DNA from 2 places in the Halalkalibacter flavus genome. Region 1 is predicted to be linked to the other one. Evidence: predicted binding sites of a transcription regulator. Region 1 holds the regulator's gene; the other holds the start of a gene.

What was found. Region 1 encodes NrdR, which represses ribonucleotide reductase genes. Its sites were predicted from a motif close to AACACNATATATNGTGTT; they were not measured.
Region 2: a site for NrdR is predicted at 7,541-7,558, ahead of SAY88_RS13465 (vitamin B12-dependent ribonucleotide reductase). Genes of this name have one in related genera too.

What each region holds. Positions count from the first base shown of each region.
Region 1 covers NZ_JAWRVK010000003.1:34,984-45,935, forward strand. The annotation lists gene polA (DNA polymerase I) at 1-896, shown strand, start outside; gene mutM (DNA-formamidopyrimidine glycosylase) at 911-1,735, shown strand; gene ytaF (sporulation membrane protein YtaF) at 1,800-2,435, shown strand; gene coaE (dephospho-CoA kinase) at 2,511-3,104, shown strand; gene SAY88_RS02695 (glyceraldehyde-3-phosphate dehydrogenase) at 3,259-4,293, shown strand; gene speD (adenosylmethionine decarboxylase) at 4,582-4,962, shown strand; gene nrdR (transcriptional regulator NrdR) at 5,212-5,670, shown strand; gene SAY88_RS02710 (replication initiation and membrane attachment family protein) at 5,743-7,191, shown strand; gene dnaI (primosomal protein DnaI) at 7,195-8,121, shown strand; gene mqnC (cyclic dehypoxanthinyl futalosine synthase) at 8,217-9,329, shown strand; gene ytxC (putative sporulation protein YtxC) at 9,589-10,449, shown strand; T-box leader at 10,546-10,790, shown strand; gene thrS (threonine--tRNA ligase) at 10,842-10,952, shown strand, end outside.
Region 2 covers NZ_JAWRVK010000018.1:77,950-88,901, reverse strand. The annotation lists gene SAY88_RS13500 (DEAD/DEAH box helicase) at 1-312, opposite strand, end outside; glycine riboswitch at 544-650, shown strand; gene gcvT (glycine cleavage system aminomethyltransferase GcvT) at 806-1,900, shown strand; gene gcvPA (aminomethyl-transferring glycine dehydrogenase subunit GcvPA) at 1,915-3,258, shown strand; gene gcvPB (aminomethyl-transferring glycine dehydrogenase subunit GcvPB) at 3,255-4,718, shown strand; gene SAY88_RS13480 (rhodanese-like domain-containing protein) at 5,010-5,384, opposite strand; gene SAY88_RS13475 (lipoate--protein ligase family protein) at 5,532-6,365, shown strand; gene dat (D-amino-acid transaminase) at 6,414-7,253, opposite strand; gene SAY88_RS13465 (vitamin B12-dependent ribonucleotide reductase) at 7,713-10,268, shown strand; gene splB (spore photoproduct lyase) at 10,417-10,952, shown strand, end outside.

The sequences.
Region 1 (10,952 bases):
AGTTGGGAAAATTGAATTCAACATATATTGAAGGTTTATTAAAAGTAACAAAGGCCGAAACGAATAAAATTCATACTCGCTATAATCAAGCCTTAACACAGACTGGGCGCTTAAGTTCTACTGATCCAAACTTACAAAATATCCCGATACGATTGGAAGAAGGTCGTAAAATTCGAAAGGCTTTTATCCCGTCAGAGACAGGATGGAAAATACTAGCAGCTGATTATTCCCAAATTGAATTACGGGTACTAGCTCATATTTCTGGTGATGAAAAGTTAATAGAAGCCTTTTTGTCTGACATGGACATCCATACGAAAACGGCGATGGATGTGTTCCATGTAAATGAAGAAGAAGTTACGGCGAATATGCGTAGAAGTGCCAAAGCAGTTAATTTTGGGATCGTGTACGGAATAAGTGATTTTGGTTTATCACAAAGTCTTGGAATTACGAGAAAAGAGGCCGGGCAATTTATTGACCGTTATCTAGCGAGTTATCCAAAAGTAAAAGAATATATGGATAACACGATTGAAGAAGCTCGGGAAAAAGGGTATGTGTCTACCTTATTGCAACGTAGACGCTACTTAGCTGACATTACAAGTCGCAATTTTAATAAACGGAGTTTCGCTGAGCGAACGGCGATGAATACACCAATTCAAGGAACAGCCGCTGATATTATAAAAAGGGCAATGGTCGATATGGCCGAGCGCCTTGAAGCAGAAAATTTACAAAGTCATATGCTTTTACAAGTTCATGATGAATTGATTTTTGAAGTGCCTGAGAATGAGATGGAAATCATGATGAAGCTAGTACCAGAAGTGATGGAGCAAACGGTTAATTTAGATGTTCCTCTTAAGGCGGATGTCTCTTATGGTGAAACCTGGTATGATGCGAAATAAGGAGAGAACATGGTATGCCTGAATTACCTGAGGTAGAAACGGTAAGTCGAACCTTGCGTCAATTGGTCATTGGAAAAACCATTGCAAGAGTTGATGTATTGTGGGCAAATATAATAAAAAAGCCTGATGATGTGGAACAATTTAAGCTTCACTTAATAGGGCAAACGATCCATGAAGTCAATCGACGAGGGAAATTCTTGTTGTTTGTGCTAGATGATATAACGATGGTTTCACATCTACGTATGGAGGGGCGTTATGGTCTATTTCAAAAAGAAGAAGAGCTAACGCCGCATACCCACGTAATTTTCTCTTTCACAGATGGAACACAGTTGCGCTATCAAGATGTACGCAAATTTGGGACGATGCATATTTTTGAAAAAGGAACGGAAGAGAAAACAATGCCGTTGTCTCTTTTAGGAGTTGAGCCTTTTTCTCCGGAATTTACCATAGAGCTAATGGAACGTTCCTTTAAGAACACGACGAGAAATATTAAAGTCGTTTTATTAGACCAGAAAACAGTCGCTGGTCTTGGAAATATCTATGTCGATGAAGCTTTGTTTAAAGCAGGAATTCATCCTGAACGTCAGGCTTCTTCTCTTTCAAATACTGAACTAACACGTTTGCATGATGCTATTATTACGACGTTACAAGAAGCTGTTGATTTAGGAGGCAGTTCAATTAAATCATATGTAAATGGACAAGGTGAGATGGGAATGTTTCAACAACAACTTACTGTATATGGACGTAAAGGAGAACCATGTGTGCAATGCGGGGCAGAAATTACGAAGAAAGTTGTTGGTGGTCGAGGTACGCACTTCTGCATAAACTGTCAAAAATAAAGTACCATTGGATAGGCTCTTGCCATATACTATCGTATGTTTGAAATGGAAGGGGCTTATCAATATGGTTGAGATTCTCTCCTTATTAGCTATTGCTCTGGCTGTAAGTCTTGATAGCTTTGGAGTTGGTTTAACATACGGACTCCGAAAAATGAAGTTGCCTTGGAAGTCACTCCTTTTTATCGCGGGTTGTTCAGCAACCTCCATTTTAATTGCCATGTTTTTTGGGACAGTGATACAGACGTATTTGTCCCCCCGTGTTGCTGAATCGATTGGTGGAGCTATTTTAATTTTGATTGGTGCTTGGGCATTGTACCAAGTATACAGACCCGCTACAAATACAGTGAAGACAAAAGGTGACGAAGTAATACTTAATTTTGAAATTAAAGTATTAGGTGTAGTCATCCGTATCTTACGTAAGCCAATGGTAGCAGACTTCGACAATTCGGGGACCATTACGGGAAGAGAGGCATTGCTGCTCGGGATTGCTCTTTCTCTAGATGCATTTGGTGCCGGAATAGGAGCTGCTTTAATTGGTTTTTCACCAGTTTGGATGGCAATTGCTGTAGCAACAATGAGTGCTTTATTTGTTACATTGGGTATGAAAAGCGGCAATCGTTTTGCTGACTCTGCCTGGATGAAAAAATTCTCATTTATCCCTGGTCTTTTACTTATTTTAATTGGGGTATTCAGCCTATAGGAGTTTAATGTCAACTGTTATGTTCCCTCTAATATGTATCTTTTGGAGCGAACGAGTTTGAAGGAGAGTTGTTGAATGTTAATCGGGTTAACTGGGGGGATTGCTAGCGGGAAGTCAACTGTAAGTGAGATCATACAGTCAAAAGGCATCCCTGTCATTGATGCAGATCAAATTTCTCGTGAAGTTGTAGAGCCTGGAACGGAGGCTCTACAATTAATTAGCGAGCATTTTGGACAAAGTGTTATAAATGAAGACGGTACGTTGGCTAGGAAGAAGCTCGGGGAAATAATATTTGAGCATCCAGAAGAACGTCAAATATTGAATAAAATTGTTCATCCAGCTGTACGGAACCGTATGAATGAATTAAAGGAGAGGTATGTTGAAGAAGGTGAAAAAACCATTGTCTTCGATATTCCACTCTTATTTGAAAGCGATTTGTTTCATTTAGTAGATAAAGTATTGCTTGTCTATGTAGATGAAGAGACTCAGTTAAAGAGATTGATGAACCGAGATTTGGCTGGAGAAAAAGATGCTAAGCTTAGGATTGCTTCACAAATGCCATTACAAAAGAAGCGAGAACGAGCAGATGCAATCATTGATAATTCCTCTACTGTGGAAGAAACAAGACGGCAATTAGAGGAAATTTTAGACGAATGGATAGTGTCTTGAACGAGGCTGACACAAAGGTCAAAGAACGACCTTTGTGTCAGCCTTTTTTTAAATTTTTATACATTTAATAATGTCCTTTAAGATTTAATGTGTTATACTAATTTTGAGATAAATAGCGTAGAGTATAACCTTATTATAAGGAGGAGTTATTCTAATGAAAAAGAAAGTGGCGATAAATGGCTTTGGTCGTATAGGGAGAATGGTATTTAGAAAGGCAATGAACGAGAAAAAAGTAGAGATTGTAGCGATAAATGCTAGTTATCCTGCAGAAACGTTAGCTCATCTAATAAAGTATGACACGATTCATGGTAAATATAACTTATCAGTAGAAGCAAAAGAAAATGCATTAGTCGTAGATGGAAAAGAAATAAAGCTTTTGCAATCACGTGATCCAAGAGATCTACCATGGGCAAAGCTTGGAGTTGATATTGTTATCGAGGCAACAGGAAAGTTTAAATCACAAGAGACTGCTGGTTATCATTTAGAAGCAGGAGCGAAAAAAGTGTTAATTACAGCCCCGGGAAAAGATGAAGATATCACCATTGTAATGGGGGTAAATGAACGCGAGTACATCAATGAAGAACATCATATTATTTCTAATGCGTCATGTACGACAAATTGCTTGGCTCCGGTTGCCAAAGTTCTTGATGAGGAGTTTGGAATTGAAAGTGGGCTTATGACAACGGTTCATGCGTATACAAATGACCAAAAGAATATTGACAATCCACATAAAGATTTAAGAAGGGCGAGAGCGTGCGGGCAATCAATTATTCCTACATCGACAGGGGCAGCAAAAGCAATTGCTAAGGTTCTTCCTCAACTAGAAGGGAAATTAAATGGAATGGCGCTACGTGTGCCTACTCCAAACGTTTCACTTGTCGACTTAGTTGTAAATGTAGAGAAGGATGTAACTGTTGAAGAAGTGAATCATGCACTTGAAACAGCATCTAAAAGCTCATTAAAAGGAATATTAGGGTTTACAAATGACCCACTTGTTTCGGTAGACTTTAATGGGGATGAGCAATCATCTATTATTGATGGCTTATCAACAATGGTTATGAATGGCAGACAAATAAAAGTTCTTGCTTGGTATGATAATGAGTGGGGATATTCATGTCGCGTTGTTGACTTGATGAATCTTGTTGCACAAAAATTAAATCAAACAAGTCAAATTCACTCAGCTTCGTAAATATTGGTAAAAAAAGATACCTTAAGAGGGGATAATAACCTGATTAAGGTATCTTTTTAGAGTTAAACGATTAGCAGTAAAATGAAAGGGAATAGCGCTTAACTTTTGTGATATCCTAAAAAATAATTGTTGTTCATTCCAGTTTTTTGTGAACGGCAATTACAGTAATTCAGAGGTTTTTTTACAAATTGGATTAGAACCTCTTTGGACTAACTTTCCCCCGTGTAATTAGACATTCCTAAATGTTTATAGATGCCATGAAATTATTTTGAAAGGGGGATTCAACTTATGGAAACTATTGGTCGCCACGTAATTGCGGAATTATGGGGATGTAACGTAGAAAAGTTGAATAATATGGGCTTTATAGAACAACTATTTGTTGATGCTGCATTAAAATCAGGTGCTGAAGTAAGAGAGGTAGCATTTTCAAAATTTGCTCCTCAGGGCGTTAGCGGGGTTGTTATTATTTCTGAATCCCATTTAACGATTCACAGCTTTCCTGAGCATGGCTATGCCAGTGTGGATGTTTATACTTGTGGGGACCTTGATCCAAATGTGGCCGCAAATTACATCGCGGAATTATTACATGCTAAGTCAAGCGAAGTAATTGAAATACGAAGAGGTATGGGACCAATTAAAGTTCAGAAATCAAAAGTACAAGCACTCTAATTGAAATAAAGAGGTTGACTCAAAAATATAGCTATCTAAATCCCTTGTTATTAACAGTTTGTGCTAAAAAACTAGATTTAGATGTTAACTAGAGTCAACCTCTATTTGGTAGTTCACTTTCGTATGTGTCTTTATGTTATGATATACCTATGATAAGAGTTCTTGTCAGACTTCTACTTTTTCTATATCATAAAATAAAGATACTTAACTCAAATGACTGAGTACGATACGGAAAGTGGAGATGATTATATGCTATGTCCTGCTTGTCATCACAATGGAACTCGGGTACTTGATTCAAGGCCAAGTCATGAAGGGCGGTCCATTCGTCGTCGAAGAGAATGTGAGGAATGTAGTCATCGATTTACGACGTTTGAAATGGTCGAGGAAATTCCGCTGATTGTCGTAAAAAAAGATGGAACACGACAAGAGTTTTCCCGTGAGAAGATTTTAAGGGGATTAATACGAGCTTGTGAAAAGAGACCTGTTTCATTGGATACCCTTGAAAAAATTGTTAATGGTGTAGAAAGAGAACTTAGGGGCTTTGGGAAAAATGAAGTAAACAGTCATGACGTAGGTGAGCTTGTCATGGAAAGATTGGCAGATATTGATGATGTTGCCTATGTTCGATTTGCTTCGGTTTACCGTCAATTTAAGGATATTAATGTATTTATAAAGGAACTAACAGAGTTAATGAATAAGAATGAATAATAGAGCTTAAGCGTGATCGCTACAAGCTCTTTTTACGTGAGGAACTCTTTGTATGTTTATGGGGGTGAGAGAATGACATGGCATTGGAAAGAATTATTGCCAGTTGATCGATTTTCTGTGCGGACAAGCAATTATATAACAGAGATGGACAGACTTACACTAACATTGCTATATCAACCACTAACCGGAGCTATATCTCATAGCTTATACTTGACATTGCTATCACAATTAGAGAAGGATCAGTATTGGAGCAATGAGTTGACGCACAGACAATTGATGATGCTATTAGGTGTCTCACTCGAAGTTATATACGAAGAACGAAAGAAGCTTGAAGGAATTGGCCTTTTAAAAACCTATAAGCGTAAGGATGAGGATGGTGGGGCAACGTATTTATATGAGTTGCAGCCTCCTATGACGCCTAAACAATTCTTTGAAAATGATGTGTTAAGCGTCTATCTCTTTAATCGGCTTGGGAAGTCGCATTATCGTACACTTCGGGAACGTTTTACATTAGATAAGATTGACCATGACCAATATACGGAAATGACCTATGCGTTTGATGAAGTATTTGTCTCATTGCATCACTCCGAAATGGTCACAAATCTTCAATCTGAGACTGGCAATGCATTAAAAATGGAAAAAGGAAAAGAACTCCTCTCTATTAATGATCAAAATGAAATGATTTTTACTCAATTCGACTTTGATTTACTGGTAAAAAGTTTATCAACTTTTATTGTTCCAGAAGAGATATTAACTAGTGAAGTGAGAAAAATGATTAGTAGGCTAGCCTTTGTTTATAAAATTGAACCGCTTGAAATGAGTAGTATCCTACAGCAAGCTCTTCTTCATGATGAGAAACTAGACTTACTGGAGCTAAGGAAAAAGGCACAAGAATGGTACAAAGTTGAACATGGCAATGAACCACCGGGAATAGGCATGCAAAAGCAGCCGATGAATCAACAAACGATGGCAGGGAAAGAGCCACAGACAGAAGAAGAACGAGCCATAAAATTTTATGAAACGACATCTCCATTGGAACTGCTTGAAATTCGTTCCCACGGTGGGAAAGTAGCAGCTGCTGATGTAAAAATTATTGAGTCGTTAATTCTCGATCACCAGTTGTTCCCTGGAGTAGCAAACGTTCTTCTAGATTTCATGTTATATAGCCATGATATGAAATTGTCTAAAGCGCTAATTGATAAAGTAGCCGGTCATTGGTCTAGAAAGAAAGTGAAAAACGTAAAAGAAGCCATGCAGCTTGCCTTATTAGAGCAACGAAAAGCAAATGAGGCGAGTACTCAGAAAGTAACCCAAGCTCAAGCTAAGAAGCGAAGCGGTCAACGAAAACAACCGCAAAAGAGAGATAAACTTCCTAAATGGTTGGTTGCAGAGAAGCAAGAACAATCGACTACGGAGTCAAAAGCAAATGAGAAACCCAATCAAAAAAATGAAGATGAACAAAGTTTTGAACAAATGCTAGAGAAATTAAGAAAAAGCAAAGCACAGAAAGGAGGGAAATAAGGTATGGAATCTATTCAATCGGCTTTAAAACAATGGACGAAAGATAAGAACTTAGAACAAAGATTAGAGAATGCTAGAAAATCATTACTTGCTGATCCATTTGTAAAAGATGCGCTGGATAAAATACCGGTTACCGATGATGCTATCGACCAAGGCTTAATTAAGCTTTATGAGTTTAAAAATGAACGTTACAACTGTGAGAATTGTCCTGGTTTAGCAGCTTGTCCTAATATGATGCAAGGCTATCAACCAGAAATTATTTTTGCTCGTAAAGCAATTGATTTAGAGTATCATTCATGTTCTTTAAAGAAACAAGCAGAAAGTGCAAAGAAACAGCGTCAACTAATGAAATCACTTTATGTTCCAAAAGACATATTAACTGCAACTTTTGATGAACTAGATCTTGATCGAGATCGTGCAGAAGCAAGTCGAAAAGCATTAGAGTTTGTTGTTAATGCAAAGCCAGGTGAAGATGGACAAGGTCTTTATTTTTACGGACGTTTTGGTGTAGGAAAAACTCATCTTATGGGGGCTATAGCAAATGAACTTCGGGAAAGGGAAATCGAGTCCTTTATTGTTTATACGCCAGACTTCTTTCGTGAAATGAAACAATCAATTGGAGATGGTACGTTTCAAGAGAAGCTAGATATGGTGAAAAGAGCTCAGGTCCTTATTCTTGATGATATTGGAGCAGAAACCATCTCGGGATGGATTCGAGATGATGTGTTGGGGGCGATTTTGCAGCATCGAATGCTTGAAAACTTACCTACATTATTCACCTCGAATTATGACTACGATGAACTTGAGGAGCATTTAGCCTATTCTGAGCGCGGAGGAATTGAAGAATTAAAAGCAAAACGAATTATGGAAAGAATCAAGCACTTTACGACATTTGTAAGGGTTGAAGGAGCAAATCGCCGTGCTAGATAATGAAGTTTCTTCCAATAGCTTAGTCCTTACTTTGCGCATGGAGGTAACTATGGTAGGATAACAGTATCCTATATTGAGAGATTCGGAGGTACAACATGAGCATTGATGCTATATTAGAACGTGCCGTGAATGGTGAAAGATTGTCGGTGGACGATGTGGTTGCTCTATATGAGAGTGATGAAGTCGAAAAAATGGGAGAGGCTGCCAACCAAATTATGCTGAAATGGCACCCAGAACCAGTGACAACTTTTGTAATTGGACGAAATGTTAACTATACAAATTTCTGTGATACGTATTGTCGTTTTTGTGCTTTTTATCGTGCTCCAGGTCATAAAGAAGGATATGTTCTTGAAGATGAAGAAATCTTCAAGAAAATACAAGAAACGCTAGATGTTGATGGGACAGAAATCCTCATGCAAGGTGGGACGAATCCTGATTTGCCACTTAGTTATTATACTGATCTATTACGCGAGATTAAACGACGTTATCCGGCTATTTGGATGCATTCTTTTTCACCTGCAGAGATTTGGAAGATCGCTGAAGTGTCAGATTTATCAGTTGAGGATGTTTTACGTGAGTTACACGAAGCTGGGCTTGACAGTATGCCGGGTGGTGGGGCTGAAATTTTAACAGAGGAAACCCGTCTGCGTGTAAGTCGTTTGAAAATTACGTGGGAGCAATGGATTGAGGCGATGAAAGCTTCAAAGCGTGTTGGTATGCATGGCTCAGCTACGATGGTTATTGGGTTTGGTGAATCGTTTGAAGAGCGGGCTTTGCATCTTCAACGAATTCGTGATGCGCAAGATGAAACCGAATGTTTTACAGCCTTTATTTCGTGGTTATTTCAACCGGAGAATACAGGAATGTATAAAACGAAAAAGCTAACCTCGCGCGACTATTTAAAAAATGTGGCGATTTCAAGACTTTTTCTTGATAACATTCCAAACTTCCAGTCATCTTGGGTAACGATGGGACCAGAGGTAGGAAAGATGTCACTTCAATACGGTTGTAATGATTTTGGAAGTACAATGATGGAAGAAAATGTTGTTTCTGCTGCAGGTACAACTCATAAAGTAAATACAAATGAAATTCTACGTTTGATTCGCGAAGCTGGGAAAATTCCAGCACAACGTGATACGAAATACAATATTTTACGTGTGTTTGATGATAAGGAAACAGCAGCAAAAGATTTTATTATGCAAAACTAAAGATAGCGGAGTACCATCTATTCTTTAGTCTAACATTGATTTTCTATAAGGACCGACCATTGTGTCAGGTCTTTTTTTGTCGTATAGATGAGCACCAAGTTTGCTTAGTTATGCGTTTAAATAGTCCCTTCAAATGAAAATGCAATTTCTAATCATGTTTTTCTAATCTCAACATAGGATGGAAGTAGAGCCTGTCTGAAATGACGAAAAAGATGATGTTCACATAGAGGTGTTCGTTATATGTAAGGGGGAGTAAGCGTTGATAGCAATCCATTTTGAAGAAAGCTATGATTGCAAGCAGCTGTATAGTCAGCTGACAGCGTATATCCAAAAGTACGCTGAGTACGGCTTAGGTGGAGCTGTGAGAGCAGAAGGTGAAGATACGATTATTCTCAACTATGAACACAAACATATCGATTTTTATGATTCGTTTCATCCTTTGCTAGCTTCTGTGTTAACCGATTATGTCATTAGTTCAAAGGAGGATGAGTGGCTATTAGATATCATTGAAACAATGTTCTACTTTCATGATGAGGAAGAACAGGAACAGATTCTTACGATTGCCCGATCGATTCTAGAAGGTGATCGCAACGATCTTCCACAGATGAAATCGTTTTTTAATCGAAGGGAGTTTATTTATCAAGCATTTTCTACTCATTTGGAAGAGGATACGACTTTTTATTATGAACCATTTCTTACATTTCGCTTAAGAGATTATGGGGAAATCTTAATTGACTGTGTGGAGATGGCTATTGATGAGTATATGCTTGAGCAAGAATACCAAAATATGATTGAAGACTTCCGACAGTTTGTCCAATTCAAGCGTCCGAAGTTAGAGATGGTTTACATTGTTCATGATGAAACATTCACGTTCTATGATGAACATTTTCGTAGAATGACAAGAGAAGAATTGCTGTTCCATCTTCAGGACGATCTCGTTTTTGAACAAGAGGTAGATATAGAAGATATGGTTATTAGTCCTTTAGTAAGCATGGTGCCAAGACTTGTTCATGTCTTCTCAGATGACCCTGACCATGGAGTGATTTTATCAATTCAAGCAATTTTTCAGGAACGTATGAAGCTTTATCCGTTAAAAGCATATGATAAAGAATGGAGTTAATTTTGTAAATAAAATAGAGCGGCTGCGCCATTTTTTTATTGCCACTTGATTTTCTAAACAAGGCTCCCTATAATACTACATATCACAGTCAAACATGTAAGAGTCTTGATGAGGACATGAGGCGTTGTATCGGTTTTCAGAGAAGGAAGCATTTGCTGAGAGCTTCCTAACTAGAATAACGTTCTTACCACCTCTGAACTGCGGCAGGGAAACACACAAGTGGAATATCTGGCGCCGGTAACAACCGTTATTTTGTATCTTGAGGAGATTGATTTTGTTTTCTTGTGAAAATAAAACGATCTTGAACAAGGGTGGAACCACGAACTACACTCGTCCCTTCTATATGGAGGGATGGGTGTTTTTTATTTTAGATTAAGAAGGAGTGGACAAGCATGGCCGATGTTAAGATTACGTTTCCAGATGGTGCAGTCAAGGAGTTTCCAAGTGGAACGACGACAGAAGAGATTGCAGCGTCGATTAGTCCAGGGTTAAAAAAGAAGGCA
Region 2 (10,952 bases), on a different contig from region 1:
CCCACGGATCATATACTCTTTTAAGATGAGTCCAGCCTCGATTGTTTTTCCAAGCCCTACTTCATCAGCAAGTATTGCTTTGCCATTCATTTGCTCAATAACTGTATTTGCCACTTCAATTTGGTGTGGAAATGGCTTTAACTGAGGAAGGTGCTTAGGTGCTTGTAAACCATGAAACTCTGGTATGATTTGGTGTTGTTCTGCTTCATACGCTAGTTTAAAAAGTTCCCAATTAGACCAAGGTCCATCTTGACCTAATCTTTCCTTGAAGGTGTCGTTCCAATTCTGATCAAAATGTATATCAATCTTCATTTTCATCACCCTTTCAATCAAACTGCTATATCCGAATGAAATTATAAAAAAACTATAAAATAATCTGATTTAGTAAATAAACAGTTGCGAAAACCTATTCAACTTGGTAGGATATTAATATAAATCCGAATTACAAACTATTGCCTAAATTTTAAAAGGTTTTATACATGTAGTATGTACCACTCATAAGAATTTCATGAGTAAGAGTGAAAACAATTAAATGACTTGCGGATGAGAATAAGGGGAGAGCTTGCGAATTATGCAACGCCGAAGGAGCAAGTATTAGATAATGTGTTATCAATGCGAATCTCTCAGGCAAAAAAGACTCTTATTTGACGCAGCTCTGGAGAGTGCTTATGATAAGCCACCTACGAAGACACTATATTCTTTTAGAATATAGGAAACTTTCTGGTTACAGGACAGAGTTATACACAAAATAGTGTATAACTCTGTCCTTTTTGCATTTTATGAATTAACTTGAGGAGGTTTGATCATGGCTGATTTAAAGAGAACACCACTATTTCATCTTTATAAAGAAGGTGGAGCAAAAACGATTGATTTTGGGGGATGGGATCTTCCCGTTCAGTTTTTAAGCATTAAAGAAGAGCATGAAGCAGTCCGTACAAAGGCAGGGCTATTTGATGTTTCACATATGGGTGAAGTAGAAGTTAAAGGCCCACGGGCACTTGATTATTTACAAAAATTAATGACCAATGATGTATCTAAACTTGTAGATGGGCAGGCGCAATATACAGCCATGTGTTACGAAGATGGCGGGACAGTTGATGACTTGCTTATTTATAGAAAGGCAGAAGACGATTATTTACTCGTAATTAATGCCTCAAACATTGAAAAAGACGTTGAGTGGATGCAGCAACATATCATTGAGGGTGTAACAGCAATAAATGTTTCTAGTGACATTGCACAATTAGCGATTCAAGGACCTCTAGCAGAACAAATTTTGCAAAAAAGAACGTCTTTTGATTTATCTTCCATTCGGTTCTTCCGGTTTGCTGACCAAGTAAACGTAGATGGTGTCAATGCACTCGTTTCGAGAACTGGTTACACAGGCGAAGATGGATTTGAGCTTTACTGTGCTGCAGATCAAGCTGCTAAGCTATGGAAAAGCTTGCTTGAAGCAGGTAAAGAGGAAGGCCTTGTTCCTTGTGGATTAGGAGCACGTGATACATTACGCTTTGAAGCAAGGCTGCCTCTTTACGGGCAAGAATTAACAAAAGAAATTTCCCCACTTGAGGCTGGAATTGGTTTTGCCGTAAAAGTAAATAAAGAAGCAGACTTTATTGGGAAAGAAGCGTTGAAGAAACAGAAAGAAGAAGGGCTGAAAAGAAAGCTTGTCGGCCTTGAAATGATTGACAAAGGTATCCCTCGTACAGGGTATGAAGTGTTTGTTGGTGATAAATTAGTAGGCTTTGTCACGACAGGAACTCAGTCTCCTACATTAAAGAAAAATGTCGGCCTTGCCGTTCTAGATATAGATGTTACTGCACTTGGAACAAAAGTAGAAGTTCAAGTTCGTAAAAAGCGTCTTAAAGCACAAGTCGTATCAACGCCATTTTATAAGAAGTAAGAGGAGGAACATACATGAATCACCGTTATTTACCGATGACAGATGCAGATCAAAAAGAAATGCTTGAAACAATCGGTGTACAGTCAATTGAGGAATTGTTTTCTGATATTCCAAGTGAAATTCGCTTTAAAGGAGAAATGAATGTCAAAGAAGCTTTAAAAGAGCCAGAGCTCATCTCATATTTTCGAGAATTAGCAGCGAAAAATGTGTCACTTAAACAAACCCCTTCTTTCCTAGGGGCGGGCGTATATGAACATTACATCCCATCAATTGTTGATCACGTCATTTCTCGTTCTGAATTTTATACGGCTTACACACCATACCAACCAGAAATTTCACAAGGAGAGCTTCAAGCGATCTTTGAGTTTCAAACGATGATTTGTGAGCTTACAGGAATGGATTTAGCGAACTCGTCTATGTATGACGGCCAAACGGCTTTAGCAGAAGCTGCGATGCTAAGTGCCGGACAGACAAAAAAGAAGACGATTCTAGTTTCTAAAGCTGTTCATCCGGAAGCTCGTGCCGTCCTGCAGACTAATGCAACGGGGCAGCGTTTAAACGTGATAGAAATCGATACGGTTAATGGTGTGACAGATTTGAAACAGTTACAAGAAGTATACGGGGATGACACAGCTTGTGTTGTTGTTCAACATCCGAACTTTTATGGCAACCTTGAGCCTTTAGCTAAGTTAGAAGAGATTACGCATAGCAAGAAAGCAATGTTTGTAGTGTCTAGCAACCCACTTGCTTTAGGATTGCTAAAACCGCCTGGTGAATTTGGAGCAGATATCGTCGTTGGTGACGCGCAGCCATTTGGAATTGCAACACAATTTGGCGGTCCGCATTGTGGCTATTTTGCAACCACGAAGAAATTAATGCGTAAAGTCCCTGGTCGTCTAGTTGGGCAAACAACGGATGAACATGGTCAACGTGGATTTGTTTTGACGTTGCAAGCACGTGAGCAGCATATTAGACGTGAGAAAGCTACTTCTAATATTTGTTCGAACCAAGCGCTAAATGCACTAGCAGCGTCCGTTGCAATGAGTGCGATTGGCAAAAAAGGCGTAAAGGAAATGGCGTATCAAAATGTACAAAAAGCTGCTTATATGAAAAAGCAGTTGAAGGCTCATGGAGTAGAAATGGTTTCAGAACAACCTACATTTAATGAGTTTGTCATTAATGTGAAGAGACCAGTTTCAGAAGTTAATGAGCTTTTACTTTCCAAAGGATTTATTGGAGGGTATGACCTCGGACGTGATGATAACTCGCTACAGGGCCAAATGTTAGTAGCTGTGACCGAAGTACGAACAAAAGAAGAAATTGATACTTTTGCCAAGGAATTGGGGGCATTACTATGATAACAAAAGATCAGCCATTAATTTTTGAACGCAGCAAGCCAGGGAGAGTTGGACATAGCTTACCAACATTAGATATTTGTGAACAATCAATTAATGAGTTAATTCCAAGTGAGTTTTTACGTGAATCAGAACCTGAATTGCCAGAAGTTTCAGAGCTTGAGATCATGCGTCATTACACAGCATTATCAAAACGTAATCATGGTGTAGATTCAGGGTTTTATCCACTTGGTTCTTGTACGATGAAATACAATCCAAAAATTAACGAGGATGTCGCACGTTTTGAAGGATTAGCTCATATTCACCCATATCAACCAGTAGAACAAGTCCAAGGTGCAATGGAATTACTATATGAGCTTCAAACATCATTAGCTGAAATTACAGGGATGGATGAAGTAACACTTCAACCAGCAGCAGGTGCTCATGGTGAGTGGACTGGGCTCATGATGATCCGCGCTTTCCATGAAACAAACGGAGACTTCCAACGTACAAAAGTTATTGTGCCTGACTCTGCACATGGAACGAATCCTGCATCGGCAACAGTCGCTGGTTTTGCGTCAGTTACGGTACGAACGGATGACAATGGCTTAGTTGATTTAGACCATTTACGTGAAGTTGTTGGTGAGGATACAGCAGCACTCATGCTAACAAATCCAAATACGCTTGGTTTGTTTGAATCATACATCGTAGAGATGGCTCAAATTATTCATGAAGCTGGTGGGAAACTTTATTACGATGGAGCTAACTCCAATGCCATCTTAGGAATTGCAAGACCTGGAGATATGGGGTTTGATGTGGTTCACTTGAACTTGCATAAAACATTTACAGGTCCTCACGGTGGTGGTGGTCCAGGATCAGGTCCAGTAGGAGTAAAGAAGGATTTAATTCCTTATTTGCCAAAACCAGTCATTGTTAAGCGTGAAGATGGTTTGTTTGATTTTGATTATAATCGTCCGGAATCGATTGGCCGTGTGAAACCATATTACGGTAACTATGGTATTAACGTTCGTGCATACACGTATATCCGTACGATGGGTCCTGATGGCTTACGTAAAGTTTCTGAATATGCCGTTTTAAATGCAAACTATATGATGCGCAGACTAGAGCCTTATTTTGACCTCCCTTACACGCAACATTGTAAGCATGAATTTGTTATTTCAGGTCGTCGTCAAAAGAAACTAGGTGTACGTACATTAGACATTGCCAAACGCCTTTTAGATTTTGGGTACCATCCGCCAACGATCTACTTCCCATTAAATGTTGAGGAATGTATGATGATTGAGCCAACGGAAACCGAATCAAAAGAGACGTTAGATGAATTCATTAATGCGATGATTCAAATTGCGCGTGAAGCAGAAGAAAATCCAGAGATCGTCCAAGAGGCACCGCATACAACTGTTATTTCAAGGTTAGATGAAACAACAGCAGCAAGAAAGCCAATTTTAAAATATGAAAAAGCATAAGTGTAATAAAGCGCTCCACACGAAAAGGGGTTGTCTCAAAAGCCGATAACAGAGGCAGCAATGGCTCCGTTCGCTACGCGCCTTGAGAGGAGAAACCCACTCCTCTCAAGGCTTAAAAAAATGTAGCGACTCCGCTCATTGCTTCGGGGCTGTCCCAAAAGGTCAAAATCATACCTTTTGGGACAGCCCATTTTAATGAGAAAACAAGTTTAGCTTAGCAGGGCGTATTTTCGAGAAAAATCAGGAATAAAAAAGGAGATGCACCAAATCATGGTAGCATCTCTTAAAAGCTTACTTTTTCTTAATTTTTCCTGACCACTTTTTAAATCCACCTTTAAGGTGCGAAATATCTTCGACGCCGCGCTTCTTCTTAATTAGTTGAGCAGCTTGTCTACTACGAGCACCTGACTGACAGTATAGATAAACGGGTTGATCATTACGTACTTCATTCATACGTTGACGAAGTTGGGACATAGGGATGTTTCTAGCTCCAAGGATGTGACCACCGTCATATTCACGTGGTTCTCGAACATCGATCAACTGTGCTTTACGATAGCCTTTAATGAAGTCTTCTTGTGTTAATGTTTTTAAATATTTTGGATTGTAAAAGCGCTTGAAAACGAGATACGCTACAAATCCAAGTAGGATAAGCCATAAGAATTCCATAGGTTGTTGTCTACACTCCTTTGCGTACTGCATCAATATTTATTATAATAGCCGCTAAGCAAATACGCAATAACTCAAATAACTTGGCTAGAAACAACTCGTTTGATAGAATGACATAGATAACATATTGGAAAGAAGCGATGTGAAATGAAGGAAACATGGCGTTACATAGATTCTGGAGACTGTTCTCCTGCTTATAATATGGCCTTGGATGAGGCATTGTTAGATTGGCATAGTAAAGGCATAATTCCGCCAACGATTCGTTTTTATGGTTGGAATCCTCCTACTCTATCAATTGGATATTTCCAAAAGGTGGAGAAAGAAATCAATATGGATAAAGTTAGAGAGTATGGCTTAGGATTTGTTCGTAGACCAACAGGTGGACGTGGAGTCTTACATGATAAGGAATTAACGTATAGTGTGATCGTATCAGAGGAACATCCAGAGATGCCAAAGACGGTAACGGAAGCTTATCGTGTCATTTCTGAAGGGATTTTAGAAGGTTTCAAAGATGTGGGACTTGATGCATATTTTTCGATTCCAAGAACGGAGGAGGAGAAAAATGCCCTTAAAAATCCTCGGTCTGCGGTCTGTTTTGATGCACCGTCTTGGTATGAACTTGTTGTTGAGGGCAGAAAAGTCGCAGGAAGTGCACAAACAAGGCAAAAAGGTGTAATCTTACAGCATGGTTCGATCATTTTAGATATCGATGAGGATAAACTTTTTGACTTGTTTAACTATTCGAGTGAACGGTTACGTGAACGCATGCAAAAGAATTTCAAAAACAAAGCCGTCGCTATTAATGCATTAAGAAGTAAACCATTAACGATGGAAGAAGCAAAAATGGCGTTTAAGAGAGGCTTTGAAAAGGGTTTAAACATTGAATTAGAGTCATACACGTTAACAAAAGAGGAAGAGGAAGTCGTACTGCAAATTGCAAGAGATCGTTACGAGCGAGATGATTGGAATTTTAAAAAATAAGTCAAAAGGACCTGTCTTTAATGAGACAAGTCCTTTTATTGTTGCAAACTATGCTTTTGGCAATAGCTCTTTGAATTTAGTTTGAAGGTCTTGCGTTACTGGGCCAATAGGAAAGGTTGTTGTTAGTTGTCCATATACCGCTTTAATAGGAGTGATTTCTACTGAAGAGCTAGAAATGAATGCTTCATCTGCATGCTCTAATACTTCGACAGGGAATGCTTCTTCTACAACCGAATAATTGTGTTTTTGAGCTAATTCAATGATTAATTGTCTTGTTATCCCATTTAAAATTAGGTTGGTTGCCGGATGTGTGTATAACACTTTATCTTTAATAAGAAAAAGATTAGAAGATGAGCCTTCAGTAATCGTTCCGTTCCGATGAAGAATCGCTTCTTGACAGTTATGATCGGCAGCTTCACGTTTAACCATTACATTGCCTAATAAATTAATCGTTTTAATGTCACAGCGTAGCCAACGAATGTCATCTGTTAGCCAAACATCAATGCCGTTTTTCTGTATGTCTTCGGTGTTATGAGCAGGCTGAGTGAATGCTGTGAACACTGGTGTCGATTCTCTTGAATACAAGTGGTTACGTGGTTCAATTCCACGCGTTACTTGAAAATATACAAGTCCAGTTTGCAATGAGTTTTTTTCGATTAACGTAGTGATGTATTCTTTAATTTGTTCTTTTGAGTATGGTAGCTTGATGTCTAATTTACTAGAGCTTTGAACAAGCCGATTTAAATGGAGATCCATAGCAAATGGTTGACCTTCATATACTTTTACGACTTCATATATGCCATCGCCAAAATAATATCCACGATCGTCAAAATGTATCATTGCATCATTTTTAGGGAGAAGTTTGTCATTTTGTATTATGTATTCCATTTTTTGATTCCTCCAACTATTATAATCTCAATATATTGATTGAAAATTAACTACATGTATGCATCAAGAATAACATAATTAAGCCAATCATCTATTAAAAATTTTGTCAAACATTTTGTATTTGGCGTATAACAGTGATGAAATAAGCCATAGAAAAAGTCTTTGCTATGGCAAGAGACAAATTTGTTCAAAATGTCGAAAAAAAGCGGATAACATTCTCGTAAACTCGCAAATCCTTCTTTTTTTTACCCATTTCAAAGTTGACAAAATGAATTAAAAAGGATTCCAGCACAATATATGGTGTATTGAAAATAAATTTGAGCACAATATATTGAATCTAGTGCCGATCTTGTGGTAAGCTTACCCAAGAATATCGTACATGGACAAACACCAGAATTAAAGATCAACTAGATATACTAGTAAAATATAGATTTCCATGTGAAAGAGGAGGAGACGCGAATGGCAATGACGATGTCAAATGTTATGCGCCTGAATACGGAAAGATTAAATGAGGATATTGAGCAATTTTCGCAAGTACACCCAATCACAAGCGATATGCATATTACTCAAAAAGGCGTATCAAGACTCGTAATGTTAGACCGTTACACGTTTAAAGATACAGAGAAGAAAACACTTAGAGAAGGGGATTTCGTCGTTTTAACCGTAAAAGACGACCCTAAGTTTCCTGCACGTGGATATGGATTTGTGATGGAGCTTGACCAAGTGAAAAATCATGCAAAGGTACTCGTTGATGAAGAGTTCCGAGGAGTGCTTGAAGGGGACGAGGCAGAAACAGGAATCGTAACTCGTTCACTAGATACAATTGAGAAGCCTCTTGAAATTTATTATGAGCAAATTGCAAAGCGAAATGCGACAGGACTTGCATCAGTTGAAACTACAGTGGAAAAACGTCAAGAAGCGTTCGAACAATTTTATGAACAGCTTGTTTCCATGAACTTCATTCCAGCAGGTCGTGTTTTGTATGGTGCTGGCGCGGAAACGGATGTTACGTACTTCAATTGTTATGTTATGCCATACGTTCAAGATTCACGTGAAGGGATTTCTGAACATCGTAAGCAAGTGATGGAAATTATGAGTCGTGGTGGAGGTGTGGGTACGAACGGTTCGACACTACGCCCGCGCAATACACTAGCTCGTGGAGTAAATGGTAAGTCATCTGGATCGGTTTCATGGCTAGATGATATTGCAAAACTAACGCATCTTGTCGAACAGGGTGGGTCAAGACGTGGTGCTCAAATGATCATGCTTTCTGATTGGCATCCTGATATTTTAGAATTCATCATTTCTAAAATGCAAAACCCGCGTATTTTGCGTTTCTTGTTGGAAAATACAGAAGATGAGCATATTCAAAAGCTCGTAAAAGGCAAGCTTTCTTTCACACCATTAACTGTGGTTGAAGAGTCAATGTATCAAGGAATCGTTAATTATAAGACGATTGCTGGGCAGGGTGGTTTCGATCCGAAAGTGATTGAGAACGCAGAGGAAAAGTTACACGTAGGCGGAACATACTCAGTCAATAATGCTGAATTTTTAACAGGTGCTAATATTTCGGTATGTTTAACGAAAGAATTTATGGAAGCTGTTGAAAATGATGAAGAATATGCCCTTCGTTTTCCCGATGTAGAAAATTACAATGAAGCTGAAATGGCTGCTTATAACGAAAAGTGGCATGAAGTTGGCGACGTTCGTGAATGGGAAGAATTAGGTTACGGTGTTAGAACATACCGTATTATTAAAGCGAAGGAGCTTTGGAATCTTATAAATATTTGCGCAACGTATAGTGCAGAACCAGGAATCTTCTTTATCGATAATGCGAATGATAAAACAAATGCAAAGGCATATGGGCAAAAAGTAGTTGCGACGAATCCATGTGGAGAGCAACCTTTAGCTCCATATTCTGTATGTAACTTAGCAGCGATTAACTTAGCTGAAATGGCAAATAAAGAAACAAAAGAAGTGGACTTTGAAAAGTTAAAGAAAACGGTCGAAGTCGGTGTTCGCATGCAAGACAATGTTATTGATGCAACTCCATACTTCTTAGAACAAAACACTAAACAAGCCAAAGGTGAGCGTCGTGTTGGTTTAGGAGTGATGGGGCTTCATGATCTACTCATCTATTGTGAATCAGTATACGGCTCTGAAGAAGGGAACGATCTTGTTGATCGAGTGTTTGAGACGATTGCGACTACAGCTTATCGTACAAGCATTGAACTTGCTAAAGAAAAAGGAAGCTTCCCGTTCTTAGTAGGTACTACAGATGAAGAAACAATGGAGCTTCGTACTGCATTTATTAATACAGGTTATATGACATCCATGCCAGAAGATATTCGTGAAGGGATTTTAGAGCATGGGATCCGTAATTCGCATTTGCTTACAGTTGCGCCTACAGGTAGTACAGGAACAATGGTGGGAGTATCAACAGGGCTTGAACCTTACTTCTCATTCTCTTACTTCCGTAGTGGCCGTCTCGGGAAATTTATCGAAGTGAAAGCAGGCATTGTGGAAGAGTATTTACAAGCAAATCCAGGTGCAGATGAAAATCAACTACCTGAATGGTTTATTTCTACAATGGAATTATCACCAGAAGCTCATGCTGATGTTCAGTGTATCATTCAACGCTGGGTTGATAGTTCATTATCAAAAACGGTTAATGCTCCTCGTGGATATACAGTGGAACAAGTACAAGCTGTTTATGAGCGCTTGTACCGTGGTGGTGCTAAAGGCGGAACGGTTTATGTTGATGGAAGCCGTGATGCGCAAGTTCTATCTTTAAAAGCAGAAGAAAATCGTTTTGATGATGAAACAGAGACACAATCAGAATCAAATAAAAAAGTTGTATTAATTGACACAATCTCGGAAGTGAGATCAACAAATGTAACAATCGGATCTGAGGTTGGCAATACGTGTCCAGTTTGTCGTGAAGGACAAGTTGAGGACCTTGGTGGTTGTAACACGTGTACAAGTTGCGGTGCGCAGTTAAAGTGTGGACTTTAAAATAAATAATGCTAGGGGCTATTCCAAAAGGTCAAAACCAGACCATTTGGAATAGCCCCTTTTTCTAGTAACTGGAAGGCTGAATCCTCTTAATATGCACACTCTATAGAAGCGTATTAAAAAAGTAATAAACAGAGGTGCATATTACATGAAGGCGTTTGAACCACAACTTGTTTATATAGAACCAGGGGCGCTAGAGTATCCACTAGGTCGTGAGTTGAAAGAAAAGTTTGAGAAAAAAGGTGTAGAGATAAGAGAGACAACATCTCATAATCAGGTACGAAATATTCCAGGCAAAAATGAACTACAGCAATATAGAAATGCAAAATCAACCCTTGTTATCGGTGTAAGGAAGACTTTAAAATTTGACACATCAAAGCCTTCAGCCGAATATGCGCTGCCGCTTGCAACAGGGTGCATGGGACATTGCCATTACTGCTACTTACAAACGACTCTTGGAAACAAACCATATATTCGTACGTATGTGAATTTAGAGGAGATATTTGATGCTGCTGATCAATATATAAAGGAAAGGGAACCAGATATTACTCGGTTTGAAGCGGCGTGTACATCTGATGTAGTAGGGATTGATCATTTAACTCATTCTCTAAAGAAGACGATTGAGCATATAGGACAGACCGATTTAGGGCGATTACGATTTGTAACGAAGTATCATCATGTCGG